2 regions of the Paenibacillus sp. LjRoot153 genome follow, and region 2 is predicted to be linked to the other one. Evidence: a T-box and tRNA genes for the amino acid it is inferred to sense, from the RefSeq annotation. Region 2 holds a T-box; the other holds one or more tRNA genes.
What was found. The T-box of region 2 lies ahead of pheS (phenylalanine--tRNA ligase subunit alpha). A T-box ahead of a tRNA ligase gene usually reads a tRNA of that ligase, here a tRNA-Phe.

Region 1 (16,082 bases), 6.3 Mb from region 2:
CGTCAGTAGCGGCGAGCGAAAGCGGAATAGCCCAAACCAAGGAGCTTGCTCCTTGGGGTTGTAGGACCTCGATATGGGGTTAGTTTGGTAGGCGAAGTGATCTGGAAAGGTCCGGCATAGAAGGTAAAAGCCCTGTAGCCCAAACTGAACGAATCCCCTAGAGGTATCCTGAGTACGGCGGGTCACGTGAAACCCCGTCGGAATCCGGCAGGACCATCTGCCAAGGCTAAATACTCCCTAGTGACCGATAGTGAAGCAGTACCGTGAGGGAAAGGTGAAAAGCACCGCGGAAGCGGAGTGAAAAAGAACCTGAAACCGTGTGCTTACAAAAAGTCAGAGCCCTCTATATGGGTGATGGCGTGCCTTTTGTAGAATGAACCGGCGAGTTACGTTCCCGTGCGAGGTTAAGTTGAAAAGACGGAGCCGCAGCGAAAGCGAGTCTGAATAGGGCGCTTTAGTACGTGGACGTAGACCCGAAACCGTGTGATCTACCCCTGTCCAGGGTGAAGGTGAGGTAACACTCACTGGAGGCCCGAACCCACGAATGTTGAAAAATTCGGGGATGAGGTGGGGGTAGCGGAGAAATTCCAATCGAACTCGGAGATAGCTGGTTCTCCCCGAAATAGCTTTAGGGCTAGCCTCGGATGTTGAGTTGTGGAGGTAAAGCACTGATTGGGTGCGGGGCCCGCCAAGGGTTACCAAGTCCAGTCAAACTCTGAATGCCACAAACTTAAATCCGGGAGTCAGACAGTGAGTGCTAAGATCCATTGTCAAAAGGGAAACAGCCCAGACCATCAGCTAAGGTCCCCAAGTGTGTGTTAAGTGGGAAAGGATGTGGAGTTGCACAGACAACCAGGATGTTGGCTTAGAAGCAGCCACCATTGAAAGAGTGCGTAATAGCTCACTGGTCGAGTGACTCTGCGCCGAAAATGTAACGGGGCTAAACACGCCACCGAAGCTATGGCTTGCACGTATGTGCATGGGTAGGGGAGCGTTGTATGTACGTTGAATTCTGACCGTAAGGACAGGTGGAGCGCATACAAGTGAGAATGCCGGTATAAGTAACGAAAAGATCAGTGAGAATCTGATCCGCCGAAAACCTAAGGGTTCCTGAGGAAGGCTCGTCCGCTCAGGGTAAGTCGGGACCTAAGGCGAGGCCGAAAGGCGTAGTCGATGGACAACAGGTGGAAATTCCTGTACCACCGTAGCCGTTATGAGCAATGGAGTGACGCAGAAGGATAGTGACGCGAGCTGATGGATGCTCGTCCAAGCAGTGAGGCTGGTTAGTAGGCAAATCCGCTAACCGTAAGGCTGGGCTGTGATGGGGAGGGAAATTTAAGTACCGAAGGTCATGAGTTCACACTGCCAAGAAAAGCTTCTAGCCAGGCGAAGGTGCCCGTACCGCAAACCGACACAGGTGGGTGAGAAGAGAATTCTAAGGCGCGCGGAAGAACTCTCGTTAAGGAACTCGGCAAAATGACCCCGTAACTTCGGGAGAAGGGGTGCCTCGGTAGGGTGAATAGCCCGAGGGGGCCGCAGTGAAAAGGCCCAAGCGACTGTTTAGCAAAAACACAGGTCTGTGCGAAGCCGCAAGGCGAAGTATACGGGCTGACGCCTGCCCGGTGCTGGAAGGTTAAGAGGAGTGGTTAGGGGGCAACCCCGAAGCTATGAATTGAAGCCCCAGTAAACGGCGGCCGTAACTATAACGGTCCTAAGGTAGCGAAATTCCTTGTCAGGTAAATTCTGACCCGCACGAATGGCGTAACGACTTGGGCGCTGTCTCAACGAGAGATCCGGTGAAATTTTAATACCTGTGAAGATGCAGGTTACCCGCGACAAGACGGAAAGACCCCATGGAGCTTTACTGCAGCTTGATATTGGACTTTGGTACGATCTGTACAGGATAGGTGGGAGCCTTTGAAGCCTGAGCGCCAGCTTGGGTGGAGGCGCCGTTGGGATACCACCCTGATCGTATCGGAGTTCTAACCTAGTACCGTGATCCGGTATGGGGACAGTGTCAGGTGGGCAGTTTGACTGGGGCGGTCGCCTCCTAAAATGTAACGGAGGCGTTTAAAGGTTCCCTCAGAATGGTTGGAAATCATTCGCAGAGTGCAAAGGCATAAGGGAGCTTGACTGCGAGACCTACAAGTCGAGCAGGGACGAAAGTCGGACTTAGTGATCCGGTGGTACCGAATGGAAGGGCCATCGCTCAACGGATAAAAGCTACCCTGGGGATAACAGGCTTATCTCCCCCAAGAGTCCACATCGACGGGGAGGTTTGGCACCTCGATGTCGGCTCATCGCATCCTGGGGCTGAAGTAGGTCCCAAGGGTTGGGCTGTTCGCCCATTAAAGCGGTACGCGAGCTGGGTTCAGAACGTCGTGAGACAGTTCGGTCCCTATCTGTCGCGGGCGTAGGAAATTTGAGAGGAGCTGTCCTTAGTACGAGAGGACCGGGATGGACGTACCGCTGGTGTACCAGTTGTCTCGCCAGAGGCATCGCTGGGTAGCTATGTACGGAGGGGATAAGCGCTGAAAGCATCTAAGCGCGAAGCCCCCCTCAAGATGAGATTTCCCAGTATGTAAGACCCCTTGTAGACGACGAGGTTGATAGGTTCGAGGTGGAAGTGCGGCAACGTATGCAGCTGACGAATACTAATCGGTCGAGGGCTTAACCAAAATTCCTAAGTAAATACTTTACGTGAGTTTCGTATCTAGTTTTCAGGGAATACTATTCCTGAATCGTATATATATCTTGGAGAGATACCCAAGTGGCTATAAGGGGACCCTCTGCTAAGGGGTTAGACTGCGTAAGTGGTGCGAGGGTTCGAATCCCTCTCTCTCCGCCAGTTCCAAATATATATACACTTTTATGTGGCGGCGTAGCTCAGCTGGCTAGAGCGTACGGTTCATACCCGTAAGGTCGGGGGTTCGAGCCCCTCTGCCGCTACCATAAAACCAAAACACCAGATGGAGGCTTAGCTCAGCTGGGAGAGCATCTGCCTTACAAGCAGAGGGTCGGCGGTTCGATCCCGTCAGCCTCCACCATATTTTACGCCGTTGTAGCTCAACTGGTAGAGCAACTGACTTGTAATCAGTAGGTTGGGGGTTCAAGTCCTCTCGACGGCACCATTTTTATGGTAAACCTTTTGTAGCATGGAGCTGTGGTGTAGTGGCCTAACATGCCTGCCTGTCACGCAGGAGACCGCGGGTTCGAATCCCGTCAGCTCCGCCATTTCTTTTACAATTAATGTAGGACATGCTATAAATAATCATTTGGCTTTGTAGCTCAGTCGGTAGAGCAGAGGACTGAAAATCCTCGTGTCGGCGGTTCGATTCCGTCCAAAGCCATTGAGATGGTTGTATTGCTTTGGCAGTACGGGTATCTCGTATCTGGAGGCTTAGTGAAGTGGCTAAACACGGCAGACTGTAAATCTGCTCTCTTCGAGTTCGGTGGTTCGAATCCATCAGCCTCCATTTTCCCTACGAGTCATTAGCTCAGTTGGTAGAGCACCTGACTTTTAATCAGGGTGTCGTAGGTTCGAATCCTACATGACTCACTTTTATAAGCAAACGTTCAAGACCGTAGGGTCTTTTTTTGTTTCCATTATATATAGAGAAAAGCATCCTGCGATAGGATGCTTTTTTTGCTGTTCAGAGCTTGTCTGCGACAGACTGCATTTTTTGTTCCATCGAGGCGGGCTTGTCGCGGCGATCATCGATTTTGATGGACGTGGAAACACGCGCAGCTCCATGCAAGAAGGGAACCTCGTGGACAGCACGGATGACCTCGAATAAACGGTCTAGGGGGCCTTCCAGGATGGTACCCATGGGTGTCATTTGAAAGCGGATATCAGTATGTCGCTCTAATTCTTTATGGAGGTCAGCAACATAGCCACTCAGGCTGGTTGTGGCTGTTCCGATGGGGATGATGGTGAATTCAGCTATTGCCATAGGGACACAGGCTCCTTCCTTTCGTGTACTTGCAGTTAAGGATAACAATCAGGAGCTTGCTAGGTCAATGATGTAATCCGCTGTTCGTGCTGCTAAGGCCATTACGGTAAGCGTAGGATTGCCTCCACTAGAGGTGACGAATAAGCTAGCATCGCATATGAAAAGGTTCGGTATGTCATGACTTTGACCATAGGAGTTCACCACCGATGTCTCGGGGTCATTGCCCATCCGGCAACCACCCATTAGATGTTGGGTATCTGGAACGACATAGGAGATTTCCCCACCAGCGGCGCGGAGGATCAACTTCATATTTTCAACAGCATGATTAAGGAGCTTGAGATCGTTATCGCAGTAATTGAAGGCTAAGGAAGCCATAGGTATGCCATATTCATCTTTTTCATCAGATAATGCTACGTGATTGTTCCAGTTAGGGAGTACCTCTCCGACCATTTTGAGACGACCATAGAAGTTGTAATCCTCCATAACTTGTCTGAAGGACGAGCCCCATAACGGAGCCTCAGTGGCCTTGCGAATGCCTTCTGCCATCTCAATAGGCCGTGAACCGTGAGAGTGAATGGTATACCCGCGGACAAAGCCTCTGCGTGGATCTGTCTCATAGAAATCTTGGGTAGATGCGAGCACAGGTGTTCCTTTGTACAATCGGACTTCCTCTTCAAATTTGGCATAAACGTCGTTGCTGCTATGCGTCATAATCGCTCTGCCTACCCATCCGCTGGAATTGGCTAATCCATCGGGGAACTGTGGTGTGGCGGAGTGCAGAAGCAAACGAGGTGTTTCAACCACATGTGAGCAGAGGATAACGGTTTTGGCCCGTTGCCGATAGGTTGTGCCTTCGTGAACGAAGAGAACCCCGCAAGCATGTCCATAATCATTAACTTCGATTTGAGTGACTCTGCAGTCTGCTAGAATCTCTGCTCCAGCTTGAACGGCTTTAGGGATATGTACGGTCAATGTGCTAAATTTTGCATTAGGCATGCAGCCTTGAAGGCAGAAACCACGATTCGTGCAGGCAGAACGCCCTTCCAAAGGCGTAGATAGGATCGCTAATGGTGTAGGCGCTGATTGAATACCAAGGGATTTGCAACCTTTGTGAAATAAGACGGCATTGGGGCTTAGGGAATCAAGCTCTGGAAAAGGATAGGGCCCCTGAAAGTTTCCCCAAGGGAAATGCTTCGGGCCTGATACGGAGATTTCTTTTTCGATTCTCGTATAGTACGGCTCCAAGTCTTTGTAATGAATCGGCCAATCTTCTCCAACGCCATCAATGGCCTTCGTTTTGAAATCAGATTCATGAAATCGCAGAAAAACGCCCGTAAAGTTCTGGGTGCCACCGCCAATCCCTTTTCCAGATAGATGCTTTCCAGTAACGAATGGCAGGGGAGCATCAACGAGGCGTGTATCCTCCCAAGCTAGGCGCTTCATACTGAGTTCATCACTTGCAAAATCCTTCTCAGGATTGCGCCAGGGCCCCGCATCAATTACAACCACTCCGAGTCCGGCTTCGCTGAGTTCTTTGGCTAGAACGCCTCCAGCAGCACCTGCCCCTACGATGACAATGTCTACGGTTTCATCTTCATAACGCCACTTCATGATCGTTTCGCAGCCTCCCAGGACTCTAGTTGGTCAGGACTATGGAGGGTATATCCACGAGGATAAGCAGGTCCTCCAAACCCAATTTCAGACCAAACCAAAGGATGAGCATAGTAGGCTTCAATGCTGAGTTGAAAAAGTTTCTGAAATAAGATTTTTTGGGGAATGCCATCCCAATTTTTTGTAGGTGGATAGCTATCATTGTTAATTTGAAGCATAATGCTTCGTTGGTTCATTTCATCTAACTCAAAGAATGGCTGACTGTTCGCCAACCATCCCGTTTCATCAATCGCTTTGAGTCCTTGACGTAAAAGTAGTCGAATCGGAGGTGTGCCCACTTCCCGTTGTCCTTCGCCTATATTTTCAGATAATACCTGATCGACATGGTTAATGACGTATTGAATGATTTCTCCGCGATGATCGTCCATAAGAAGCGAACACCAAGCACGAAGCGTTTCTGCCTCAATGACTGTTACATATCCGTATGAGTGTTCACGAATAAGTCGAGCTTTCACAATAGATCTCGTGTGTAAATCCCATTCACTACTCTCTTCCATGACATCATAGGTTGGATAATGATTATGATCTTTCATGCTTGTCACCTCCACAGTTAACGAGAATAAAACCAAAAAGTGCTACTACAATTATTTCCAAATTCACGAAGAATATGAGGATGGCACCTATGAAGTTGTATTTTTCAAGGAATGAAGGAATTGGCACCAATGCCAAAGTAATGGATGTTAGGAAATATTTTAGGAATGAAAGTCTTTTCATTACCATGGTAATCTTGTTGTAGTAACTGAGAAGTTTTCCATTTTAACCAATTCACCTAAGAGAGCACGTACAGGAGGAAATACAATGTTTAAGATTCTTGCACACCGCACGCTAGGAATAACTGCTGCGATCACGATCGCATTATCAGCAACAACTGCTGTTTCTGCTTATGCCGCAAATGATGATATGGATGCCGTTTCTTTGGCCAAAAAGTTGGTTGGCGTAGACTACTCCAAAAGTGACGAAACACCATCTGCAGGATTTGATTCATCAGGACTGATCTATTATGTCTATGAAACGTTAAATTACACAGTACCTAGAACTTTAGCAGGTCAATTCAACATGAAATCAACGAAAATCACGAAAATAGATAAAGCTGAGCCAGGTGACGTCTTGTTCTTTGGTAGTGGTTCAAAGCCAACGTTTGCTGGGATCTATGTGGGCCAAGGTAAAATGGTCATGGCATCCCAGAGCAAAGACGAAGTCGTCACTCGCAAGGTAAGTGAGCTTAAGGGCAGCTTTATTGGCGGAAGAAGTATTCTTTCAGCGAAGGATCGTTTGAAAGCCGAGTTGATCCTAACTGCTCAGAAATATCTTGGAACTCCCTACGTATTTGGTGCAAAATATGGGCAAACCAAAACAATGGATTGTTCTTCTTTTACAAAAACTGTGTTTGCTGACTACGGGATTACACTGCCACGTGTTTCTCGCGATCAGGCTAAGGAAGGCACTTTCGTTAGTAAAAGCAATTTACAAACAGGAGACTTGGTTTTCTTTACAACGCCTGATTCCGGTAAAAAAATTGGACATGTCGGTATTTATGTTGGTAACGGCATGATGATTCATACGTATGGTGAAGGTGGTGTCAAATTCACCTCGATTAATAAAGAATGGTGGGCAGATCACTACGTAACTGCTCGCCGCGTAATCAAGTAGAACCTCTTTAATGTAGACCCTCTTGTCAATTATGACAGGAGGGTTCCTTACGATTCACAGGAATAGGCAGACATATGGTACAATAGAGAGATAAATATAGAAGATGCTATAGGTAATAAGGAGTGAAGGCAGATGATTTGGGAGCATGTCAAAGAGCGATTGGAAGCGGTTTTACAGTCGCCAATACAGATAAGCCTGATACCGGATTCCGAATGGCACCAGCTTGTGGAGGATCAGGGAGAAGGTCAAGAAGCATTTAGTCGTAGTGTGATCCGAGGACAGGAAGTTCTTTTCTTCATTTCACAGGAGCATAAAGAAGTTCGTGTCCTGAAGATAGATGGGAGTAAGTTGTCTATATCAGAACGCAAACTCATCGAACTTACGATTGAATCTAAACAAACTGTGGAGAAGAAGCAATTCGGCTCTTATCTGTCGGAAGATGAAAGAAAGTCGAATCAATTAAGAGATTGGCTGCTGCAGCAAATGGAACGCGGTACAGGCCACGCAGAGCTTCCTGATGCGCTTGCTTCACAGTCATCGTTGTATTCAACCAAAATCCCCCTATTGTTGTATGGGGACTATCCTCAGAACCAGCGTGTCTCCTATACGGAGCTTAAGAAGCTGTTGGAATCTTTTTTTGAAGCGGAGATTATTCTGATTCCTTTACTGGAAAAAGAATGGTTAATCCTTGCGCCAGAGGTTCTTATTACTAGCGGCAGCGAAGAACGTGATGGGGACGAGGAAGAAAGTGTTGAGCAAACCCTTGATGCACTAGGCTCAGGCTTGTATGAGATGTTAGCAAATGAATGGGTAGGCGAATGCCATCTAGCGATTGATTTCCCTGTGAAACCGGCGAAGTCTATGTTTGCTACCGTGCTTAAGCTGCGTGAGACCATTATGCTGGGCCGATCCTTCCATGTAGGCAGCTTTATTCATCTGCGTTGGGAGCTTCGTCTTGAGAAGCTGCTGCACCTTATAGAGGAAGAGGAGAAAACCGATTTCCTCGAGCAGGTGCTCCGCGGCACGGATCATGTGCTGGATAGCGAGACGGTAACGACGCTGGAGCATTTCTTTACACTAGACTGCAATGTTAGTGAAACGGCGAAGAAACTTTATATTCATCGCAATACACTGCTTTATCGGTTGGACAAGTTCAAGAACGAGACGGGACTGGATGTTAGAACGTTTAATCATGCAGTTTTGGTACGACTGGCCTTGCTATTGTACAAAGTAACGAAAAGAAAGTGATTTTTTTGTAGGGATTGTGCATAGTCAGTCCGCCGTTCGTAGGGTAAGATGTGTATATAGAAATGTTGATAAATAAAGCATTTGAACGATAAATTGTAGGGGGAATGAAATCATGGCAGGCGTACGTTTAAATCATATCGTTAAAAGATATTCTGGTGCAGAAGAATCAACAGTTAAAGATTTCCACCTTGAAGTTGCTGACAAAGAGTTCGTAGTTCTTGTTGGTGCATCCGGTTGCGGAAAATCCACAACTCTTCGTATGATCGCAGGTTTAGAGGAAATCACTGAAGGTGAACTTTACATCGGAGACCGCCTTGTAAATGACGTAGCTCCAAAAGATCGCGATATCGCGATGGTATTCCAATCCTACGCTCTTTATCCGCATATGACTGTTTATCAAAACATGGCATTCGGATTGAAACTTCGTAAATTCAAAAAAGCTGATATCGATGCTCGCGTTCGCGAAGCAGCGAAAATTCTAGATATCGTTCACTTGCTTGATCGTAAGCCAAAAGCACTTTCTGGTGGTCAACGTCAACGTGTTGCCTTGGGTCGTGCGATTGTTCGTGAGCCACAAGTATTCTTAATGGATGAGCCGCTTTCCAACTTGGATGCGAAACTTCGTGTACAAATGCGTGCGGAAATCACAAAACTTACAAAACGTCTTGGTGTTACAACAATCTACGTAACGCATGACCAAATCGAAGCTATGACAATGGGTGATCGTATCGTTGTTATGGATAAAGGTATTATTCAACAAGCTGCTACACCAGAAGAAATCTACAACTTCCCAGTGAACATGTTCGTTGCAGGCTTCATCGGATCTCCATCCATGAACTTCATGTCCGGAACATTGGTATCTGAAGGTGGCGGTGTATTCTTCAAAGCAGGTACTGTCAATGTTGAAGTTCCAGCTGGTAAAGCACAAGTTCTAAAAGACAAAGGATTTGTTGGCAAAGAAGTGATTCTGGGAGTTCGTCCAGAAGATATTCACGAAGAGCCAGTATTCTTGGAAGCTTCCCCGAAAACAGTATTCAACGTTAACGTTGAATTGACTGAGAACTTGGGTCACGAAATGTACTTGTACTTGAACGGTATCGGCGCTAACACAGTAATCGCGCGTGTTGACGGTCGTTCCGGAATCAAAGAAGGTACTAACGTTAAATTGGCACTAGACATGAACAAAGTTCATTTCTTCGATAAAGAATCAACACTTTCCATTTTGGTTAACCCAAACCTATAGGATTGTACTGAAAGGCCAGCCGTTATCGGCTGGTTTTTTTGTATATTTCCAGGTTCATGAACACAGTAGTTGATTTCAATTAGGTATTCCATTACGATGAAACTATTGGAAGCCTGCGTGCAACAAGGGAAGCATATGGTACATAAGCAAATTCGGAGGAGTTAGGACAATGGCCAAAAAGGTAAAGGTTTCCGAAATGATGGAACAGCTACATATGGAAGTGTTAGCAGGAGAGGGTGGACTGAAGCGTCCGATAACAACTGGTGATCTGTATCGTCCTGGTCTTGAAATGGCCGGATATTTCAATTACCATCCCAAAGAGCGAATTCAGATGCTTGGTAAAACTGAGATTACGTTTATAGAGATGTTGACGACGGGTGTCCGGAGAAATCGGGTTGAGCAGCTTTGTGCCCCTGAGGAAACGCCGTGTATTATTGTAACGCGAGGACTGGATGTTCCGGTTGAATTGCTCGAAGAGGCGACAAAGCGTGATTTGCCGGTGCTGAGGACGCAGCTTTCAACGACGATTTTTGCAAGTCGATTAACGGGCTTTCTTGAAAATAAGCTTGCTCCCAGCACGACGATCCATGGTGTACTTGTTGATGTCTACGGGGTAGGTATGTTGATTACCGGTAGCAGTGGAATCGGAAAAAGTGAAACCGCGCTTGAGCTTGTGAAACGAGGGCATCGACTGATTGCGGATGATGCAGTAGAAATTAGGCAAAATGGTGATAAAGTATTAACAGGTAATGCCCCAGAGTTGATTCGTCATTTACTTGAAATCCGCGGCGTAGGTATCATTAATGTCATGACGCTATTCGGTGCAGGGGCGATCCGTAATGTGAAGAAAATTTCGGTTGTTGTGAAATTGGAAAATTGGCAGCAAGAAAAGCAATATGATCGTTTAGGCTTAGATGAGGAGCTAACGCGGATTATCGATACCGATCTGCCTCTAGTTACGATACCTGTTAGACCAGGTCGAAACTTAGCCGTCATTGTTGAGGTTGCTGCGATGAATTATCGATTAAAGCGTATGGGTTATAACGCGGCGCTGCAGTTTACGAATAAGCTGACAGAATCGTTAAATGAAGATTTTGAGGATTTTGATTGAGAACCGACGTAAAGTTCACCAAATAAAGGAGTGGAACTATGTTAGAAAGTATTGCGTTCTCCTTAGGGCCGATTCATGTAAGGTGGTATGGCATTATTTTAGGAACAGCCGCATTGATCGGTTTAATGTTGGCAATCAGGGAAGGGAAACGATTCAAAATCGTACCTGACTTCTTCATGGATTTATTGTTAATTGGGGTTCCTTCTGCCATTATTGGGGCTAGAATTTATTATGTAGCTTTCCAATGGGCAGATTATAAGGATAATTTATGGGAAGTATTTATGATATGGCACGGTGGGATTGCAATTTATGGCGCTCTAATCGGGGCTATTATCGGTACTTCATTCTATATTCGTGCCAAAGGATACAACTTTTTTCGAATTGCTGATATTCTTGCGCCAGGTTTAATTGTTGGACAAGCGATTGGTCGTTGGGGCAATTTCATGAATCAGGAAGCTCACGGTGGTCCGGTAGAAGAGTCGTTTTTGAGAGATAGCTTGCATTTACCAAATTTTATTGTGAATCAAATGAATATTGAGGGGACATTCTACCACCCTGCGTTTCTCTATGAATCGATATGGAGTTTTGTAGGACTGCTGGTGTTGTTCTGGCTTCGTCGTAGGCCGTTTTTACGGGCAGGAGAGCTATTTCTAAGTTATTTCATCTGGTATTCGATCGGTCGTTTCTTCATTGAAGGGATCCGTACGGATAGCTTGGACATCACGGGGCCAGGTTGGTTAGCTTCATTGATGAATGCGTTATGGTCACCTATGAAAGTCGTGTTTGAACCAGGCGTATTGACGTATGGAGGGAATATTCGATTCTCCCAACTGCTTGCACTGCTGATTGTCATTGCGGCTGTGATCATGATTATCATTAGAAGGAAAAAAGGCTTTGCCAATGAACGTTACTCGGATCCGATTGTATCTACGCTGGCGCTTGATAAGAACAAAGTAGTCAAAGAAGAAGAGACAGATAAAGGAGTCAACTATGATTCAAACCGTACTATTTGATTTGGATGGCACGATTGTAGACACGAATGAGTTGATTGTGCAATCGTTCTTGCATAGCTTGGAAGGCGAAACACCGGAACCTATTAGTCGGGAGCTTATTATTCCTAATATGGGGCGGCCGTTAGTAGAGCAAATGGAGTTTTTTACAGGCAAGAAAGAAGTTGAAGCGCTCATTAGTAAGTATCGTACGTTCAACCTTGCTAAACATGATGAGCTTGTGCAGGAATTTCCGAACGTACGTACGGTGATGGCGAAGCTTCACGAAAAAGGTATCAAAATCGGTATCGTAACAAGTAAAATCAGAATTACCACATTGATGGGACTTAAACTTTGCGGGTTAGATGATTACGTCAGCGTTATTGTAACAGTGGATGATGTAAAAGAGCCAAAGCCGAGTCCTGAGGGTATCTTTGCAGCGCTTAAAGAGCTAGGCAGCTCAGCTGAAGAAGCAATGATGGTAGGCGATAGTCATTATGATATTGAGGCTGCTCAAAATGCAGGAGTTACTTCTGTCGGTGTATCCTGGTCCTGGAAGGGGCGCTCATATTTAGAGCAGTACAACCCGGACCATATTGTCGATGATATGTTTGACCTGTTGCCGTTAGTGGGGATATCGTCGGATGTGAAGGCAGATTGAGGCAAACAGAGAAGTATCCAGTAGACGGCCCGAATGCGCTATGGCAAATTTACCAAACGGTGAGTAAGTGGAAGGCCATGCGAAATTTCGTTTTTATTCAAATTACCCGTTATTCGCCATCGTTGCGGTTGAAAAACTGGATATATCGTCGTGTTCTGGGAATGACGGTTGGTGAGCACTCGGCATTTGCCTTGATGGTGATGGTTGATGTGTTTTTCCCAGAGCGGATCTACATTGGGAGCAATACAATAATTGGCTATAACACGACGATCCTGGCGCATGAGTATTTAACGAAGGAATATCGATTAGGTGATGTACGTATTGGATCTCATGTGATGGTTGGAGCTAATACGACAATCTTGCCAGGAGTGACGATTGGCGATTATGCGATTATTGGCGCGGGCACTGTCGTTCATAAAGATGTAGCACCGAATAGCTTCGTGGCAGGTAACCCGATGCAGGTTATTCGATCGGGCACAGCCTAGTATAAGAAATATAAATGTAGTGGACTTAACATCGTTGTGATGTTGGGTCCATTTTTTGGTTGTGATGAGGAAAGCCATGCATGCAATTTGCCCTCATAGAATCTCGAGAAAACGACTAATTAAAATAACTTATTGGGAATAGTAAAGACGCAGTAAAATTATAGGTTAAGGGAAGGTGTCGATGAAGTGCAGCATTGGAATCGTAGTAAAAACACAAAAGTGAAAAAAGGTAACTTTGGATGGTCTATAGGGAAGCATGTGGGTGTAGTGATTCTAGCCTTTATGCTGATGTTATCCTTGCCAACTACGAGCTTGGCTGTAGGCAAGCCTGCGAACGGACCAGATGTGTTCGTTATCCAAGGGATGCTGAAATCACTAGGTAGCTATTCTGGTGATATTAACGGTTACTACGATAATGCAACTGTACAAGGAGTAAAGTATTTTCAGAAAAAACACGGGCTGCCGGTAACCGGCGCTGTTGATAGCCGCACGCTCGAATCAATTACCTATAGCTATATGAGGCTTAAGGGTGTTGGACAGGGCCAAGGCGGCGGTAAAGGCGGAGGCAAGGGCCAAAGCGGTAGTGGAGGCACTGGCGGAGGCGGAGGCCAAGGCGGCGGTGGAGGCACTGGCGGAGGCAAAGGCCAAGGCGGCGGTGGAGGCACTGGCGGGGGCAAGGGCCAAGGTGGCGGTGGAGGTACTGGCGGAGGCGAAGGCCAAGGCGGCGGTGGAGGTATTGACGGGGGCAAAGGTCAAGGCGGCGGTGGAGGCACTGGCGGGGGCAAGGGCCAAGGTGGCGGTAACGGAACTGGCAGCGGCAAGTTCGAAGGTGGCGGTAACGGAGGAGGCCAAGGTCAAGGACCGAGTGCAACTCAAACACCGGGACCTAATGGTGGACCGAAGCCCGTACCATACGGCGGTCAATCGCCAGCACCGAAAGGTGGAGCAACACCTGCTCCATATGGTAACGGTAACAGTAACGGGCAAAATGGACAGGCGCCAAATGGTAACGGCAATGATCAATTTCAGTCCCCAAATGGCAATGGTAATGGCCTAAATGAAAATAAAGCTCCAAATGGTGGTCAACTACAGGCACCTAATGGTGGCGGTAAAACACCGAATGGAGCAGTGGAGGAAGACTAGTTCTAGATATTCATCTTGAAGAGGGCATGCTGCCGCGACAGCATGCCTTTTCTTATTGGGGTCATCGCAGAGATAGACCAGATACTGTTGACGACGTATGGGTTTATATGCCATTCTTAAAGCGCTGAACAAGGTGTAGACGATTGACGGTCCTAAAAATACGTGTTAAAATAGCCGTACATTCTTTATTTTGGTAGTATGGTAGAACGTTAACGCACTAAAGTATTTGAAAAACAATAAATTGAGAATAACTGATTATACTCCTACTTATAGAGGTGAGACGGTGTCGAAGCCAAAAGTATTTGAAAAACCGTTAGGCGCGAAAGATTATTTACCTGATGCGGTTACGAAACTCAGAAATATAGAATTCCGTGTATTGGCCTGTATGGAACGCTGGGGTTACAACCAGATTATTACACCTACACTTGAATATTACGATACAGTTGGCGTTGCAAGCTCGACAGAGGATAAGAAACTGTTTAAGCTACTAGATCGCAAGGGGAAAACACTCGTCCTGCGCTCGGAATTAACGGCGCCTATCGCGCGAGTAGCCTCTTCACTTTTAAAAGAACAAGAGTTTCCACTACGTCTTTCTTATCATTCGAATGTTTTCCGTTCGATTGAAGAAGAAGCGGGTAGAGATTCAGAGTTCTATCAAACTGGTGTTGAGTTGATTGGTGATGCTACATCTGAAGCGGATGCTGAAGTTGTGGCGCTAGCGATAGCTTCTTTACAAGCAGCTGGTGTCGAGAAATTTAAGATTGCGCTTGGTCATGTTGGTTTTCTGAACGGATTATTCCAAGAAACATTGGACGGGCGCACCGATGCGCAGCTTTCTCTGAAAGAGCATTTACTCGGCCGAGATTACGTAGGATACCGGGAAGCGATTAAGACACTTTCCCTAGCGCCTGACGTTGAGCGTGAGCTGAACGGAGTGCTAAGGCTTCGTGGCGGTGACGAAATCTGCGAGCAAGCTCGTATGGTTTCGCAGCATCCAATCGCACAGGACGCGATCCGACATCTATGTGAAGTGTGGGATGTGCTGAAAGCTTATGGTGTTAGTGAGCACGTGGTGATTGATTTAACGATGATTGGGGATTTCTCCTACTATACAGGTATGACGTTTGAAGGTTACGCCGCTGAGTTGGGCTTCCCGGTTTGCAGCGGGGGTCGGTACGATAATTTATTGAGTCAGTTTGGGCGTCCTGCTCCAGCAACAGGGTTTGCGTTGAAAACTAATCGAATCCTTGAAGTAACAGGCAAGGAGCAGGTGAACCAACCGAATCGTGTGCTTATTGCCTACGATGCGGAGCATCGCGAGGAAGCGTTGCAGCTGGCGAAGAATATGCGAAGCGATGACGAGATTAATCAGGCTCGTGTGGTTATCACGCAGCTTATAACGAACGGTCAGATCACTGGTCAATCTACAGCGGGATATGACCATGTAATTAAATTGATTACGGAATAACCTCTCAGCGAGAAGATGAGGGAAGTTTGGAGGAGGTTGGAACGGTGGATGACATTCTTAAAGTAGCGATGCCGAAAGGCCGTATTTATAAACAAGCAGCGAAGCTGTTTACGAAAGCGGGATTGCCCATTCCAGAGGATCTAGAAGAAGGGCGCCGTTTGATCATCCCTGTGCCAGGGGCGAAGATGGAATTTATTTTAGCCAAACCAGTCGACGTTCCTACTTATGTGGAGTATGGCGTTGCCGATATCGGGGTTGTGGGCAAGGATGTTCTGATGGAAGAAAATCGGAATGTTTACGAATTGCTGGATCTAGGGATCGCTCGGTGCCGCATGTCGGTGATTGGGCTGCCGGATTGGAAACAGGTGATCAACCCACGCGTTGCGACTAAGTATCCGAATGTGGCTTCTCAATATTTCCGGGAAAAAGGACAGCAAGTAGAAGTCATTAAGTTGAATGG
Region 2 (16,082 bases):
AGAATGAGGGTCAAACGTTCTCCATTACGTTCTCAGCTGGAGTAGCTGAATGGCAGGTAGGGATGACGGTTGCGGAGTGGGTAGCGAAAGCGGACGATGCGATGTACCAAGCGAAGCAGCAAGGCAAGAATCGCGTTGTTCTGGCCGACTTAGAAGATGAGGGTGCACAATTTACGAAGCTGGTTGCCCATGCGAATGCCCAGCTGCAGAAGAAAAAGCTCTTGATCGTTGATGATGATCCGATTCTGAGAGCGATTCTGATCTCGCAATTGGAGCACTTGCCGATTGTTATTACGCAGGTTTCTGATGGTGAAGCAGCATGGCAACTGCTGTGTGATCAAGCCTTCGATGCTTGTATTTTGGATGGCATCTTGCCTGGACTTGATGGATTTACCATCTTGGAGAAGATCAAGACGGATGCGAATGCGCTCTCCAAAGATTTGAAGATACTGATGCTTTCTGGTAAGAAGAAGGAAGCGGATGTGGCGAAAGGTCTGCAAATGGGAGCCGATGATTATATGACGAAGCCATTCTCACTCGTGGAGTTGGAGAATCGCGTCAAACAGTTAATGAAACTTGTCTAGGAAAGGAGGGGCTATGTCCTCTCCTTTTTTTGTTTTTGCTCCCTTAAGAAAGTTGTCTGTGGTTCAATTTACCTTGAAGGAGGTTTGCGACTCCAGCACTTTCTGATACAGTAGAATGATATACGAAGATACACATGAAGGAGCAAGATGAATGTCGGATAAAGACAATCTGGTACGTTTTGGAATTTCAATGCCGCAGTCTCTAATCGAGCAATTTGATCGGTTGATTGCCTTACAAGGGTATGATAATCGCTCGGAGGCGATTCGTGATCTGGCGCGCAAGGCGCTTTTGACCTCAAGCAGTATGGAGCCAACTGAAATGGTTGCCGGTACAATTGTCATGGTATATGACCACGATAGCCGTGATTTACCGATCACGCTAATGGATCTTCAGCACGACTACCATCATGCCATTATTTCAACGATGCATATCCATTTAAACCATAAGCAATGCTTGGAAATACTCGTCGTTCGCGGTGAAGTGCAGAAGCTTCGAGAGCTGCAGCAACGCATACAAGTGTTAAAAGGTGTTGCCTACGCAGAGCTGTCTGTTACACATGTGGACGAGCATGGTCAAAGTCATGGACACAGCCATCATCATGGGCATCATCACGTTCACGATAAGGCTGAGACGGATTAGTGGAATTCGTAGTTCGTTTGTATTTTTGCTAAAATAAAGGATATGGAGGTGCGTTATGTCAGAGAAGAGATGGTTCTCTTTGGAAGAAGCCAATTATTTATTGCCATTTGTTGATCAAGAACTGAAGAAGATGCAAGCCTTGAAGCGTGAATTTGAGGACAAATATATGGAGTTACGCCATAAGAAGAATGAATACGCTTCGATGCCCAGCTCGGAAAAGGATCCCTTTTTCGTCATGGAAGCAGCGTTGGAATTTCTTCAAATTGAAGCGCGTGGACTCATTCAAAGCTTTCAAAAGACAGGCATTGAGCTAAAAGATATCGATACGGGACTTGTTGATTTCCCAGCAGTCATGAATGGACAAGAAGTGTTGCTTTGTTGGAAGCAAGGAGAGGATCAGATTCGTTATTATCACGGAGAGCAAGATGGGTTTGCTGGCCGTAGACCGATAGCGGATTAGAGGGATATTAATGACGAGATTATTACTACAACAACGAACTAAAATGTGGTTCCTGCGACTGCCAGTAGGCTTAATTGCTGTGTTAGCGATCATGTTTATGAGTGCTCTCCTTGCGCCCCAATCAGTCTCTGCACATGCCTCATTAGTTGAAGCGACACCAGAAGCGGGAGCCAAGCTTGAAAGCTCGCCTGCTGTGGTGTCCGTCACGTTTAATGAACAATTAGACAGCGGACTCTTTTATATTAAGGTATATGATCATAGCGGAGCTGAGATAACGAATCGCAAAGCGATAATGAATAAGGATCAGATGGGGATCAAGCTGGATTTGCCGAAGCTGGCAGAAGGCGTGTATTTGATTAGTTATCACGTCATTTCAGCAGATGGTCATCCTGTGGGTGGAAGTTATCCGATCACGGTCGGGAACCCGCCTCAGGAGGATTTGCTCGATGTACCATCCGCTCATACGGGACACGATCACAGTGCAGGGCCGCTGACGACCAAGGGGTTGCTGCAATACGCCTCCCGTGGTTTATGGTTTCTTATGCTGTTGGCCTTGACTGGTTGGGCATTCTGGTTAAGATTGGTGAGAACCCAAGGTGAAGAAGCTCAGAAATCGGTCTCTACCTGGTCGCTCAATCTTCAACGCGGACATATTGTTGCCTTATTGCTGCTCATTTTCACTCATATAGAGGATCTTTTGGGCGGCGGCGGTGTGGATGAAATATGGCAGCTGCTAAGCGCGACGAATATTGGAATTTCTTGGGTACTGCTTCTCGTATTATCATTCCTAGGTTTTGTTTTGCTGGGCAGGGCGGCATGGTTGGATGTGGCTTGGGCCTTGGCCCTTTTGGCAGTCAAAAGCTTCAGCGGCCACGCAGCTTCCTTCTCACCTCTGTGGGCGACGATTGGGCTCGATTTTATTCATCTCGTAGCCGCAGCTTGTTGGGTTGGCGGATTAATTTTGCTGTATGCGAAATGGCGTCATAACAAGACGGGGCTCGGTAGTTATATGCAAAAGTTTTCCAAATTCGCATTGATTTCGATCCTTGTTTTAACCGTTTCAGGGATCCTTTCTGTCTTGCTATTTTTACCGAATCTGCGTTATTTAACGTACACAACTTGGGGGATCCTCTTGCTTGTGAAAGTAGGCGTGGTGGTGCTTGTCGCCGTGTTGGGGTTCGTAATTCGACTCTTCCTTCGCAAAAAGCAAGTGAATCAATCGATCGTCTGGGTGAAACTAGATCTATCCCTTATGGTCATCATTGTTGTGCTTGTCGGACTGCTTACGTATATGGCACCCATTCCTTCTAATGAGCCGCTTCAGTGGCATCAGATGGGAGAGAAGGTCCATGTTTCGGTCGATATTACACCTAAAATTCCGGGCAATAACAGCTTCGTCGCTAAGGTATGGCTGCCTGAAAAATCAGGTCAACCTAAGCAGGTTCTCTTGATTTTGCATAATAAGGATGATGAGCAGATTGCACCGATCTCTATTCCGTTAACGATCTATAAAGATACGAAGGAAGAGGAGTCCTACGGTTTTGCTAAATTTAGTTATAAATCGGAAGGGCCATATCTGCCATTTAGAGGCAATTGGGAGCTAGAAATGCGCGTCATGGATACCGAAGATAATGAGACGGTGTATACCAAAGACTTCATTGTGTATTAAGCCTGAGAAGGCAGATTAGATAAGCGAGGAGGATGACGATGGCTTGGGTTCAAATTCTAGATAAAGACCATCTTTCCGTTAAACTCGATGACAAAGATGATTCCGCTCTAATTGAAGTCAATGACGGCGGCATTTCACCGAACTATGTGACGATTCGACTGAATGAGCAAGAAGTGGATGAGTTGATAGAAGCCCTCCAACGCATCAAGCAATCGATGCAATGATGGTAAATGGTTAAGAAAGAACCTTCCCCCGAGACTGAACGAAAGTCGGAAAGGGAAGGTTCTTTTTGTTTGCATGTAGGTAGTCGCGTTAAAACAAGCTCCAGTCGAACTCCTGCGAAAGGATGCCAAGCAGATGTACACCAGCAGTGCTGTTGCCTTTACGGTTCAGTGAGGGTCCAACGATGCCGATACCGTATTGTCCTGGCACCATCGTCAGGATGCCGCCGGACACGCCGCTCTTCGCAGGCAGCCCGACATTCATGGCAAATTCACCGGAGGCATTGTACATCCCACAGGTAAACATGAAGGTCTTGGCGATTTGTACGAAGCGCCGCGGAATAAGGCGTTGTTTGCGAATCGGATCTACGCCGTTATGAGCGAGTACGAGGGCCATTCTGGCAAGATCCGTGCAATTCACCTCGATGGAGCAGTGGCTGAAGTAGACACGAAGGACTTCGTCTACTTCTTTATCCAAGACACCGTTATCTTTAAGGAAATAAGCTAAGGAACGATTGCGATGAGCGGTATCCGACTCGGATTTGAACACGTTTTGATTAATGGAAAGCGAAGGATTATCCGCAATATCCCTGAAGAAATGAAGAATACGATCGACCTGTTCATCCGTGTTATTCCCTGCAATTAAAGAAGAGATCGCAATCGCTCCTGCATTAATTAGCGGATTGAAAGGGATGCCTGGCTCGATAAGCTCGAGCTTCAGCATCGAGTTGAAGTCATCGCCAGTCGGCTCCATCCCAACTTTGGAGAATACAACGTCTTCGCCATTATCCATAAGTGCAAGTATAAGTGAAAAAACTTTCGAAATACTTTGTAAGGTGAAGCGAAAGTCAGAATCACCTGACATGATGGTTTTCCCTTCGCTATCCATAATGCATATACCGAGAATATCTCCAGAAGCGTTAGCTAGCTCAGGGATGTAGGAAGCGACATGACCATCCGACGTATGCGTTTTGCTAACAGCAACCCATTCGTCGATGTGAGTGTGAAGCTCCTTCCAGGTTTCATCGTGCTGTTGGTGAGACATGGTGAAGTCAGTCCTTCCTCTTCTCTAGGCTTTCCAAGCTTGCGGATGATTGTCGCTGATGAGCTCTGTTGCTGCTGCATTTGCAATTACTTGTTCTGGGTTTTTACAGCCTGGAATAACAGAAGTTACTGCATCATGCTTTAAGCACCAAGCCAATGCCCATTTCGCCATGTCCATGCCTTCAGGCACTTCATTTTGCTGAATGCGCTGAACGTCTTCCAGCTTCTGTTTGACACTTTCCGCATCGTGACGATGACGAACGTCCGTGTTACTAAATACAGCGCCTGGCTTATATTTACCGCTTAAATAGCCGCTGGCAAGAGGTACACGTGCGAGTACACCAAGGTCTTGATCGATACAAGATTGGAATACCTGATCTTCCGGCGCGCGGTCCAGTCGATTGTAGACAACTTGAATCGCTTTGGCATTCACTTTGCTTGAAGCCGCGGTCTGATGAATATTGGCATTGCTGCCGATCGAGGTGCCAAGGTGACGGATTTTGCCAGCTTGCACTTGTTTATCAAGGGTCGTCCATAGATCATCATTATCGAATAAAGCATCAGGTCCAGAATGGAATTGGTATAAGTCAATATAGTCCGTATGTAAAGCTTGTAGAGATGCGTCAAGTTGCTTAATGACGGCTTCGGCGCTAAACTCATCAGTTCGTGTGAATAAATCATGGAAATGATGGCCGAATTTCGTCGCTACAACCCACTTATCGCGATCGCGGCGGGATAAATAATTACCGATAAATGACTCGGAGAGGTGATCACCATAGCATTCTGCCGTATCAATTAAGTTGATACCAAGCTCTGCTGCTTGATCCAGAATAGCGTCCGCTTCTGCTTGTGTATAGGTTAATCCCCACTCACCGCCGAATTGCCAAGTGCCAACACCAACGATGGAAACTTTCAGGTCTGTTTTGCCAAGTCTACGATATTTCATGTCGAGCACTCTCCTTATTAGGTTATCCAAATTCATTATACAACAACATTTTATTTATTTTATCTTAATGTAAGCTTTCCATAAATGGGTTACGGTGTAAATAGAAATAATTTAAGGCGAAAGGATGTTGGTTCTATTGATCAAAAAATATGTGCTAAGCCTATTGAAAGAATGGGTGCCTACTATAGCATTTGCTATTATTATTGCGCTTGTAGTTAATACGTATGTTGCGCAAGCGATGACTGTTCCAACAGGATCCATGCTGCCAACTATTCAATTACAAGACGAGCTGATTGTTGAGAAAATGAAGCCATTAACCGACTTTGAATTCGGTGATATTGTTGTGTTTTGGCCGCCAATTGAGGGGAATGAGGACCGCTATGTGAAGCGTCTGATCGGACTGCCTGGCGATACGATCGAGATCAAAAATGGTGCTCTTTACAGGAACGGAGCCAAGGTAGACGAGCCTTATATCCAAGCACCTATGACATATACTTTTCATCAAGTAACTGTGCCTGAAGGGAAGTATTTCTTCTTAGGCGACAATCGCAATGACAGCTATGATTCTCATTTGTGGCCAGTGACACCTTTTGTAGCTGAAAAGGATATTATCGGCAAAGCCGTATTTCGCATTTTCCCGCTTAGTCAAATGGGGACAATTGAATAACATTAAAAGAAGCTCCCGACCTCATTTAGAGGAAGGGAGCTTTTTCTTGCATTAAGCGAGATGAGGTGATACTTGGTTCTCTTCAGCGTCGCCTTTATTTTTCTTCTTGCGCTCGGAAAGTTTGATGTTCCCAACGAATAGCGTAAGGACCGCGCCGAGTAGCACGAATACCAGTCCGTAGATAAACACTTGATGAAGAGAGGAGACAAGCGCATCTTTAATGATTGGCAATTTCTCCACTAATTCTTTTGGCAATTTGGCCATTGCCTCTGGACTTAACAGGGAGGAATAGAGAGTTTGCGGGTTCTTATGGATCATATCAATTAATGGACTCCCTACTTCCGCGGGAAACTGTTTCACTACTGGCTCTAGGTTTTGTTCAAGCAAAACTGTTGATTTATGATTCATAATAGCGCCGAGAATCGTCATCCCGAAGGTACCACCGATTTGACGGAAAAATTGGCTGGAAGACGTTACCACACCAAGCTCTGATTTCGGGAAGCTTTCTTGTAAAGCGAGTGTCAGAATTGGCATGACAAGACCCATTCCTAAACCAAGTAGAACCATGTAGCTGGATGCTATCAACTTCGTCGTAGAAATACCCATTGTGCTAAGGAAAACAAAGCCAACAGCCATAACAATCATACCGATGAGCATTTGTCTACGAACACCAATCTTATCAATTAATTGGCCTGAAACGACGCTGGCAGCAATCATTGTAATCATGAGCGGTGTCATGACGGTTCCAGAAGCTGACGCGCTAATACCGACAATCCCTTGCATGAAGAGAGGAACGAACATAATAGCACCGAACATTCCTACCGCCATCAGGAAGCCTACGCCGTTAATGGTGGAGAAGGTTCTATTTTTGAACAAACGAACAGGAAGGATTGGCTCTTGTGCTTTACTTTCAATGAATACGAAGGAAACTAATGACACGACAGCTAGTGCGAACAGACCAATAATCTGCCATGAGCCCCAAGCATACTCACTACCGCCAAACGTGAGAGCAAGAAGTAAACTCACTACACCGACAATCATCGTGACGATACCTGGGATATCAAACTTAACTTTCCCTACTGATTTATGCTTCGGTAAAGCAATAGAAATCAGAATAACAGCTAGAATACCAACAGGCAGGTTAATGTAAAACACCCAACGCCAGTCCCAAGCATCTACGATCCAGCCACCGACTTGCGGCCCGATAACGGAGGATAAACCGAAGATCGCTCCGAAAACACCTTGCCATTTGGCACGCTGTTTACCAGTGAATAAATCCCCAATAATAATCATGGCCATCGGCATCATGATACCACCGCCAAGACCTTGCAAACCGCGGAACAAAATAAGTTCAGTCATATTCTGAGACATTCCGCAAAGCGCTGAAGCAACGATGAAGATAATAAGTCCTGTTACATAGATGACGCGGCGGCCCATTAAATCAGCCAGTTTACCAGCGATAGGTACGATAACGGTGGAAGTCAGCATGTAAGCTGTCGTTAACCAAGTCATCAGCCCAAGTCCGCCGAATTCACCGACGATACGCGGCATTGCTGTTCCTACGATCGTACCGTCCAAAGCCCCGAAGAGCATAGCAATGATCAAGCCGGTGAGGAGGAGTCCCCTATTTTTGAGCTCAGGTGCAGCTTCTTCCGAGAGATCCTTTGGATCTGCTTTTTGAATACTTACCATCTGTATCACTCCTTTGATGTAATAAAATTAATACGATGAGGTGAATTTTTCGAACGCACTTACGAAGACATGAAGTTCATCTGAGGGAAGCTGTGATAAGCCGCGTGCAATCACTTTCTTCTGGACATCGTTAGCTTGAGCGAGGACTGCGCTGCCTTCTGCCGTATTTTCAACCAGAACAATTCGGCGATCCGTCTCATGATGCTTACGTATAACGTGTCCACTTTGAACAAGCCGGTCAATCATGACCGTAATCGCACTTGGTTTAACGCCCAATTTATCGGCCAGATGAGATTGTTTTGGTGTCTGTTCCTTCGAAATCATCGCTAACATGAATAATTGAGGAGCTGTTAACTCCGAATTCAATTCTGAGAGGACTCTTTGCGTTATTTTGCGATGAGCCAGTTCAAATGTTGTGCGGAAGCGATTGGTATAGTCAGTCAATTCATCTTCCAAGTGATAACCTCCTTGCAAATTGTTAGAATTGTCTAATAATTAAACAATATAATAATTAAATCAAATAATATTTAAATTGTTTAAGTAAAATATAAACCTGTCAATGGATGAAGTCAATAGGGTGTTTCTGAAAATTTCAGAAAACCAAGGAGTGATGTACTTGCATATCCTTTGTATCTTGCATATAATAACTGGTACATATACGTGGAAATGCTTTGACGGAGAAGAGTACGCAGTGCTTCTTGACAGGGAGGGAAAGCCGATGATTGAGAGCTGGCCCCGAGAATCAGGCTGTGGAAGTTCACTCCCGAGCAGTCCTTTGAACAGAAGCGCGAAGCGGCTTCTCAGTAGAGGGAACCGGACACATCGTCCGTTATCTGGAATGAAGTGAGACTCGTTTATTTGTCAACTGGACATAGACGAATCTAATTAGGGTGGTACCACGGCTTTTCGTCCCTTGCGAGGGAGCGGAAAGTCTTTTTTGTGTTTTCATAAAGGGCGGTTCAGAGGCCTAATTCAGGAGGGATTTCGATGAAAGAGCGGTTAGAAGCTTTGAAGCAGGAAGCGCTGCAGGAGCTAAGCGGCGTAGGAAGTCAGCAGGAGCTGAACGATTTAAGAGTTAAATATTTAGGTAAAAAAGGACCATTAACCGAGGTTCTTCGTGGCATGGGCGCTTTAAGCGCAGAAGAAAGACCGGTCATCGGCCAAGTGGCGAATGATGTGCGTGCAGCGATTGAGGCTGTTATTGAAGAGAAACAAGCAGCTTACACGAAGCAAGAAACAGAGAATAGACTTCGTGCGGAAATGATCGACGTTACATTGCCAGGACGTCCTTCACAGCAAGGTGCTGTGCATCCTCTAAGCAAAGTCATTCAAGAAATTGAAGACATTTTCATAGGGATGGGTTACACCGTTGCGGAGGGTCCAGAGGTTGAGCAAGACTATTACAACTTCGAAGCGTTGAACCTGCCGAAGGATCATCCGGCTCGTGATATGCAGGATTCGTTCTATATTACAGAAGAAATTTTGATGCGCACGCAGACATCCCCTGTTCAAGTAAGAACAATGGAGAAGCGTAAAGGTGAAGTTCCGATCAAAATCATTTGTCCAGGCAAAGTCTACCGCCGCGATGACGACGATGCGACTCACTCTCACATGTTTCAACAAATTGAAGGTCTGGTCATTGACCGCACTGTGCGGATGAGTGATCTCAAAGGGACATTGCTTCAATTCGTACAAGAAATGTATGGACCAACGACGAAAATTCGTATGCGCCCAAGCTTTTTCCCCTTCACAGAGCCGAGTGTTGAGGTCGATGTGAGTTGTGCGATGTGTGGCGGCGAAGGCTGCCGTACGTGTAAGCAAACAGGTTGGTTGGAAATTCTCGGAGCGGGAATGGTTCATCCGCGAGTTCTTGAAATGGGTGGCTATGATCCGAAGGAATACACAGGCTTCGCATTCGGTATGGGTGTTGAGCGTATCGCTATGTTGAAATATGGCATCGAAGATATTCGTCATTTCTATACGAATGATTTGCGTTTCTTAAAGCAATTTTTACATGTGTAAGCATTAGGAAAAGGAGGGTATCAAGCATGAAAGTTTCTTATCAATGGTTATCGGAATATGTTGACGTATCAGGTTTCACAGCCGAAGAATTAGCTGAAAAATTAACCCGCAGCGGTATCGAAGTGGATATCGTCGAGGATCGCAATAAAGGTGTATCTAACGTTGTTGTCGGGTTTGTAAAATCCCGTGAAAAGCACCCTGATGCCGACAAACTTAGCGTTTGCGTGATCGATGCAGGGCAAGGGGAAGACTTGCAAATCGTGTGTGGTGCCAAAAATATTGATGCTGGACAAAAGGTTCCTGTCGCGATGATCGGCGCTGTCCTTCCAGGCGGACTGGAAATCAAACGCGCTAAGCTGCGTGGCGTGGAATCACAAGGTATGATTTGTTCCGCGAAAGAGCTAGGGCTTAACGACAAATTGCTTCCAAAAGAAATTCAAGAAGGCATCTTGGTGTTGCCTGAGGATACGGAAATTGGCCAATCAATTCTAGATGTATTGGCGATTAGCGATAAAGTCATGGAGCTTGACTTGACGCCAAACCGCTCCGATTGCTTGAGCATGCTCGGGGCTGCTTACGAGATCGCGGCGATCCTTGGCCGCGAAGTTAAGCTGCCTGATGCGGAAGCTGCGCTGCAAACGGCAGGAGCTGCCGGCGTGAAGGCTGCGGACCGCATCAGCGTGAAAATCACAGCGACTGAGCAGTGTACGCACTACGCAGCTCGCCTGATCGAAGGCGTGCGCGTGGGCACTTCTCCGCTGTGGATCCAGAACCGCTTGATGGCTGCGGGCATCCGCCCTATCAACAACATCGTCGACATCACGAACTTCGTGATGTTGGAATACGGCCAGCCGCTTCACGCGTTCGACTTGGAGCAGCTGAATAACGGACACATCGATGTACGACTCGCTGAAGCTGGCGAGAAGCTCGTTACGCTTGACGATGTGGAACGTACCCTTGAACCGCACATGCTGCTCGTCACGGACGGCACCAAGCCTGTTGCAATCGCTGGAGTTATGGGCGGAGCCAACTCCGAAGTGACTGACGGAACTTCGCGGATCCTGCTTGAATCCGCAAAGTTCGCTGGCAGCTCTGTGCGCCGCACATCGCGCCAGCTAGGTCTGCGTTCCGAAGCGAGCCTTCGCTTCGAGAAAGAAGTGAACCCGGAATCGGTGATTCCGGCACTAAACCGTGCTGCTGCGCTGATTGCGCAATACGCAGGTGGTAAAGTCGCTGACGGCATCGTAGAAGCCGTTAGCGGAACCCACGAGTCGGTCAGCATCGAGCTTGCAGCTGACCGCGTGAACAACTATCTCGGCACAGCGCTTTCCTTGACCGAGATGGGGCAAATCCTTTCGCGCTTGCACTTCACATTCGAGCAAGCTGGCGAAGGCAAGCTGCTCGTGCATGTGCCGAGCCGCCGCGGAGACATTACGCGTGATGTCGATTTGATCGAAGAGGTCGCACGCCTCTTTGGTTACGATAACATCCCAACAACCTTGATGACCGGTGTTACGACGCCAGGGTCACTATCCAAAGAGCAATCCATCCGCCGGATTACACGGAATATCTTGACGCAAAGCGGATTGAATGAAGTGATTACGTATTCCTTCACAAACCCGCGTTCACACGGTGGCGCAGGTGCAGAAGTGAATCCACAAGCGCAAGTAGATGCTATTCCTGGTCTATACCCGACTGCGAAGCCAATTTCACTAGCGATGCCGATGAGCGAAGACCGTAGTCAGCTGCGTACTAGCTTAGTTCCACATTTGCTTGATGTTGTTAGCTATAATCGTAATCGTACGATGGATGATGTCGCCATTTTCGAAATTGGCAAAGCATTCATTACTGACGAAGCAGCACTTACGGCTCTGCCGCAAGAAAAGCTGTTACTGTCTATCGTACTGACAGGCAAACGTCGCCAAGCGCACTGGGCTCAGAAGTCAGAAGCTGTTGATTTTTACGACATCAAAGGGATTTTCGATCGTTTAGTTGGGTACCTTGGAATTAAGGGACTGACATACACGTCAGCAGCACCAGAAGGCTTCCACCCAGGTCGCACAGCAGAGATCTCAATTGTTTCCGCTGAAGGTCCGAAAGTCATTGGTCGTGTAGGTCAACTACATCCGACTGCGCAACAACAGCGTGATCTGGACGACACTTATGTGCTTGAAGTTGAACTATTACCTATCTTGGAAGCGGCAGGCGAAGAGATTGTTTATAAGTTGCTACCTCGCTATCCGTCAATCGGGCGTGATATTGCAGTTGTAGTGAATGCAAGCGTCCCAGTTGGACTTATGGAGCAAGCGATCTCCGAGGTTGCAGGTGAATTGTTGGAGTCTATCCAGGTATTTGATATCTATACGGGAGAGCGCCTTGGTGCTAATCGTAAAAGCGTAGCAATCGCACTTGTGTACCGTCATGCAGACAGAACTCTGCTTGATGAAGAAGTAACTGAACTCCACGCCAAAGTTGTGACAACACTTGAACAACAATTTGAGGCAGAGTTAAGAAAATAGTGTAACTTTCCTTATAGTTTGCAGGAATATAGGCTGGTCTTATCGAAATTATTCTCGATAGGGCCAGCCTTTCATCTTAAGGGAGGATTTAAATTGACTATTGAAGATAAAACAAGAATTACTGTTGATATATATGGACACCAATATAAGCTCAAAGCTGATACAAGCACCAATCATATGAAGCGAGTGGCGGAATATGTAAATGACCAAATGTTTCGTATTGCCAAAGGTTATCCTCGTTTGGATTCGCAACGGATCGCTGTTTTGGCCGCAGTAAACATGGCTGATGAGTGCTTCCGAATGAATGAAATTTTGGAAGAGCTTAGCAAAGTGCAGAAAGAGCAGGAAGCGACTAAAATCGCCTACGAGAAACTTACAACACGGTATCATGAATTGAAGCAAGAAGATGACAGAAACCAAGCCTTACTTGCTGAGCAAAACGGGAAGCTGGAACAAATCTCAGAACTTGAAAAGCAACATAAACAAGAAATTATAAAAGTAAAACAAGAACAAGAACAATCGAATCAGCAAATGCTGCAAATGAAACAGAAGTATGAACTTGGGAAGCAGCAGTTAGACCAAGCCAAGCTGCAACTCGAACAAACGAAACAACAGCAGGTTCAAGCTAAGCAACAGATTGATCAAACTAAACAACAATACGATCAAGCGAAACTACAGATTGATCAAGCGAAACAACAACAAGAGCAAGTTAATAAACAAATAGATCAAATCAAGCAACAGCTTGATCAGGAGAAGCGCCAAAGCGTACAAGTTAAACAGCAGCTTGAGCAAGAAAAACAGCTCCATCAACAAAGCAAGCAACAGCTTGAGCAAGCACAGCAGCATAAATCGCAACAGCTTCTGAAATTAACTGAACAGCATAAAGTTGAGTTGGCTGCCATCGCGGACACGCATCGCAAAGAAAATGAAAGTCTGAACCAACTGCTTGAGGAAGAAAAACAGCTCCATCAACAAAGCAAGCAACAGCTTGAGCAAGCGCAGCAGCATAAATCGCAACAACTTCTTAAGTTAGCTGAACAGCATAAAATTGAGTTGGCTGCCATTGCGGACACGCATCGCAAAGAAATTGAAAGTCTGCACCAACAGCTTCAGGAAGAGAAGCAATCACTTATCCAGCTACATCTGCAAGATAAAGAAAACGCAGAACTTCAGCATCAAGATGCATTGGCATTAATATCCATGCAAAGCGGTTCTGATATCGACGGCATCCATAAGCAGTACCAAGCACAAATCGAATCTATAACCGCGCAGCACCAGGAAGTACAAGCTTCCATGGTACGAGAACATCAATCCCAACTTGCGGCTTTGAGACAAGAGCATCAATTCGCTATGGAGACAATTACAGACGGGCATCAAGCTGCAATAGCACTTTTGTCAGAGGAACAACAAATTGCAATCGCGATCTTGACTGAAGAACAACAGGAAGCAATCGCACTTATGACAGAAGCTCATCAAGCAGAATTAGTAGCTATTTCAGATAGTCATCTCAATGAAATTGAAACAATTTCAGAAGAATACCAATCGGAGTTAACAGCAATTACTGATAAACTGCAAAGTGAATTAGCAAATCAAATTGATGAGCACCATTTCGAGATTGCTTCTTTGACAGAAAATCATCAAAATGAGATTGCTTCTCTCACAAATCAACACCAAATCGAACTGAAAGCAATTTCTGAGAACCATCAAAATGAACTGCATGCAATTTCGGAGCTACACCAAAATGAGTTGAGTTCAATATCAGAGAAACATCAAAATGAATTGGAATCGCTCTCTAAGCAACACCGAGATGAATTATCGTCGAACAATACCAAAAATCATAACGAAATAGCAGCCATCGTACGTGGCCATCATGCTGAGATTCATGTGATAAAACAGAAACATCAAGCTGAGTTAGAAGTTGCAGTAAGCACTCATCAAGAGGATATCGACTCGCTCGCGTTGTTATATCAGGAAGAAGAAGAGGCTAAAGCTCGACGGTTTGAAGAGGCGAAGGGTGATCTAGAAGGTCACTATCAAAAACAACAAGCATCGTTCCAACAGCAGCTTGAGGAGCAGAAGGCAACGATCATTCAACATTATCAAGGGAAAATTGAAGAATTACTTGCACAAATGCAGACAGAACGAGATACACGAGCTCAAGAGTTTGAAGAAGAAAAAGAACTTATTTGGGCTCAAGCTCAGCAGGAAAAGGAAGAGCTTCTACAGCTGAGTATGAATGACGAAGCTCAACAAGAAGAACTTCACGCGGTCAAAGAGGAATACCGGAAATTGCGTGAAGAATATGCTAAGCTTCAAATCGAATACAACGAATGGATTGAGCTTGTAGAAGCTGATAGTCCAATTGGGTAGCCCAAAGTGACAGTGAATCTACTTGATTACGTCTTAATGTCGGTCATTGCCTTAGGACTGTTGATTGGTTACTTTAGAGGATTTATCTCTCAAATCGTTTCTATTTCGGGTATGATCCTCGCATATCTTGTTGCTTTTTATTTTTACAAGGATCTTGCTCCGTTCCTCAAGAGTACGATCTCGTTACCAACATATCAAAATTATCAAAAATATGAATTCATCGTAAAAGGACTCAATTTAGATACTTATATTCTAAATGCCATTGCCTTTGCGCTTCTATTTTTTGGTGTTAAACTTGCACTTATGATCATTGGCAGAGCATTGAACGTTCTTGCCAAAACCCCGGGGCTGAGCACAATTAACCGTTGGAGCGGCGCATTGCTGGGGTTAGCAGAAGCGCTGCTCATCATTGTAATTGCTGTAAATGTTATGACCATCATTCCATCAGATGGCCCCCAGAAGCTTCTAGCAAGCTCATCTATAGCTCCTTATTTGATTAACGAGTTGCCGCAGGTAGCGGGTAAACTCCATGACCTGTGGAAACAAGGAATCTCCCTTTAGAAACTACTGTCTTTTGAAAAAAAGCGGTAGTTTCTATTTATTTTGTGGGGAGACACCATAATGCTAGAGGGGATGAGGGATGAGGATTTGAGATGGAGAGGGAGTCGGCAGGGGCAACCATATCGCAAAACATTTTTTCTGAAGTATCTACAACTTCGAATTAGTCATATTCACCCGAATAGATAACACTTTCATTTTCAAAACGGAAAGAAATTACGTTTAAACAATGTTGACTGAAGGAATTGTAGATATCTCAGAAAACTTAAAACTCCGAAGTACTCCTACCAAAATAAACATTTTTTTCTTTATATGGAAACAAATGTTCTATATAATAAGTACAGGAACACAAGTTCTACTAATGGGGGGAATCTGGTAATGGAAATGCATCTAAATAGGTTCAATGGATAATGCTTTCCAATCAGAGGAAGAGTGTGAGCAGTTCTTAATGAGAAGTCGCTGGGGAAATGGGTTCTCTTGTCCAAGATGTGATCATAATTCATTTTATAAAGTGAAGACACACGGTTTACTCGAATGTAAGGAGTGCCGGACTCAAATATCTATTACTGTTGGTACCGTCATGCATAAATCTAAGTTACCTTTATTAATCTGGTTCAAAGCCATTCGGATATTGATCCAAGATGAGATGGTCTACTCTATTCCAGCGTTTGCAAGCTTGCTTAGTGTGAA

Region 1: it has a tRNA-Phe gene. The T-box ahead of pheS (phenylalanine--tRNA ligase subunit alpha) is inferred to sense a tRNA for this amino acid. The anticodon was not compared.

Annotation. Positions count from the first base shown of each region.
Region 1 covers NZ_CAXUQH020000001.1:278,252-294,333, forward strand. The annotation lists rRNA gene ACSQ8P_RS01225 (23S ribosomal RNA) at 1-2,678, shown strand, start outside; tRNA gene ACSQ8P_RS01230 (tRNA-Ser) at 2,757-2,848, shown strand; tRNA gene ACSQ8P_RS01235 (tRNA-Met) at 2,876-2,952, shown strand; tRNA gene ACSQ8P_RS01240 (tRNA-Val) at 2,972-3,047, shown strand; tRNA gene ACSQ8P_RS01245 (tRNA-Thr) at 3,056-3,131, shown strand; tRNA gene ACSQ8P_RS01250 (tRNA-Asp) at 3,158-3,234, shown strand; tRNA gene ACSQ8P_RS01255 (tRNA-Phe) at 3,278-3,350, shown strand; tRNA gene ACSQ8P_RS01260 (tRNA-Tyr) at 3,395-3,476, shown strand; tRNA gene ACSQ8P_RS01265 (tRNA-Lys) at 3,487-3,559, shown strand; gene ACSQ8P_RS01270 (MTH1187 family thiamine-binding protein) at 3,654-3,953, opposite strand; gene ACSQ8P_RS01275 (GMC family oxidoreductase) at 4,002-5,564, opposite strand; gene ACSQ8P_RS01280 (gluconate 2-dehydrogenase subunit 3 family protein) at 5,561-6,157, opposite strand; gene ACSQ8P_RS01285 (NlpC/P60 family protein) at 6,423-7,274, shown strand; gene ACSQ8P_RS01290 (PucR family transcriptional regulator) at 7,407-8,522, shown strand; gene ACSQ8P_RS01295 (ABC transporter ATP-binding protein) at 8,635-9,765, shown strand; gene hprK (HPr(Ser) kinase/phosphatase) at 9,935-10,876, shown strand; gene lgt (prolipoprotein diacylglyceryl transferase) at 10,915-11,889, shown strand; gene ppaX (pyrophosphatase PpaX) at 11,867-12,526, shown strand; gene ACSQ8P_RS01315 (acyltransferase) at 12,523-13,011, shown strand; gene ACSQ8P_RS01320 (peptidoglycan-binding domain-containing protein) at 13,231-14,154, shown strand; gene ACSQ8P_RS01325 (ATP phosphoribosyltransferase regulatory subunit) at 14,438-15,622, shown strand; gene hisG (ATP phosphoribosyltransferase) at 15,667-16,082, shown strand, end outside.
Region 2 covers NZ_CAXUQH020000001.1:6,582,488-6,598,569, reverse strand. The annotation lists gene ACSQ8P_RS28445 (diguanylate cyclase) at 1-584, shown strand, start outside; gene nikR (nickel-responsive transcriptional regulator NikR) at 736-1,224, shown strand; gene ACSQ8P_RS28435 (DUF2203 domain-containing protein) at 1,280-1,684, shown strand; gene ACSQ8P_RS28430 (copper resistance CopC/CopD family protein) at 1,695-3,353, shown strand; gene ACSQ8P_RS28425 (hypothetical protein) at 3,392-3,577, shown strand; gene glsA (glutaminase A) at 3,666-4,619, opposite strand; gene ACSQ8P_RS28415 (aldo/keto reductase) at 4,644-5,564, opposite strand; gene lepB (signal peptidase I) at 5,701-6,231, shown strand; gene ACSQ8P_RS28405 (MDR family MFS transporter) at 6,283-7,923, opposite strand; gene ACSQ8P_RS28400 (MarR family winged helix-turn-helix transcriptional regulator) at 7,951-8,379, opposite strand; T-box leader at 8,586-8,840, shown strand; gene pheS (phenylalanine--tRNA ligase subunit alpha) at 8,911-9,945, shown strand; gene pheT (phenylalanine--tRNA ligase subunit beta) at 9,972-12,464, shown strand; gene ACSQ8P_RS28385 (hypothetical protein) at 12,558-14,834, shown strand; gene ACSQ8P_RS28380 (CvpA family protein) at 14,847-15,395, shown strand; gene ACSQ8P_RS28375 (transposase) at 15,796-16,082, shown strand, end outside.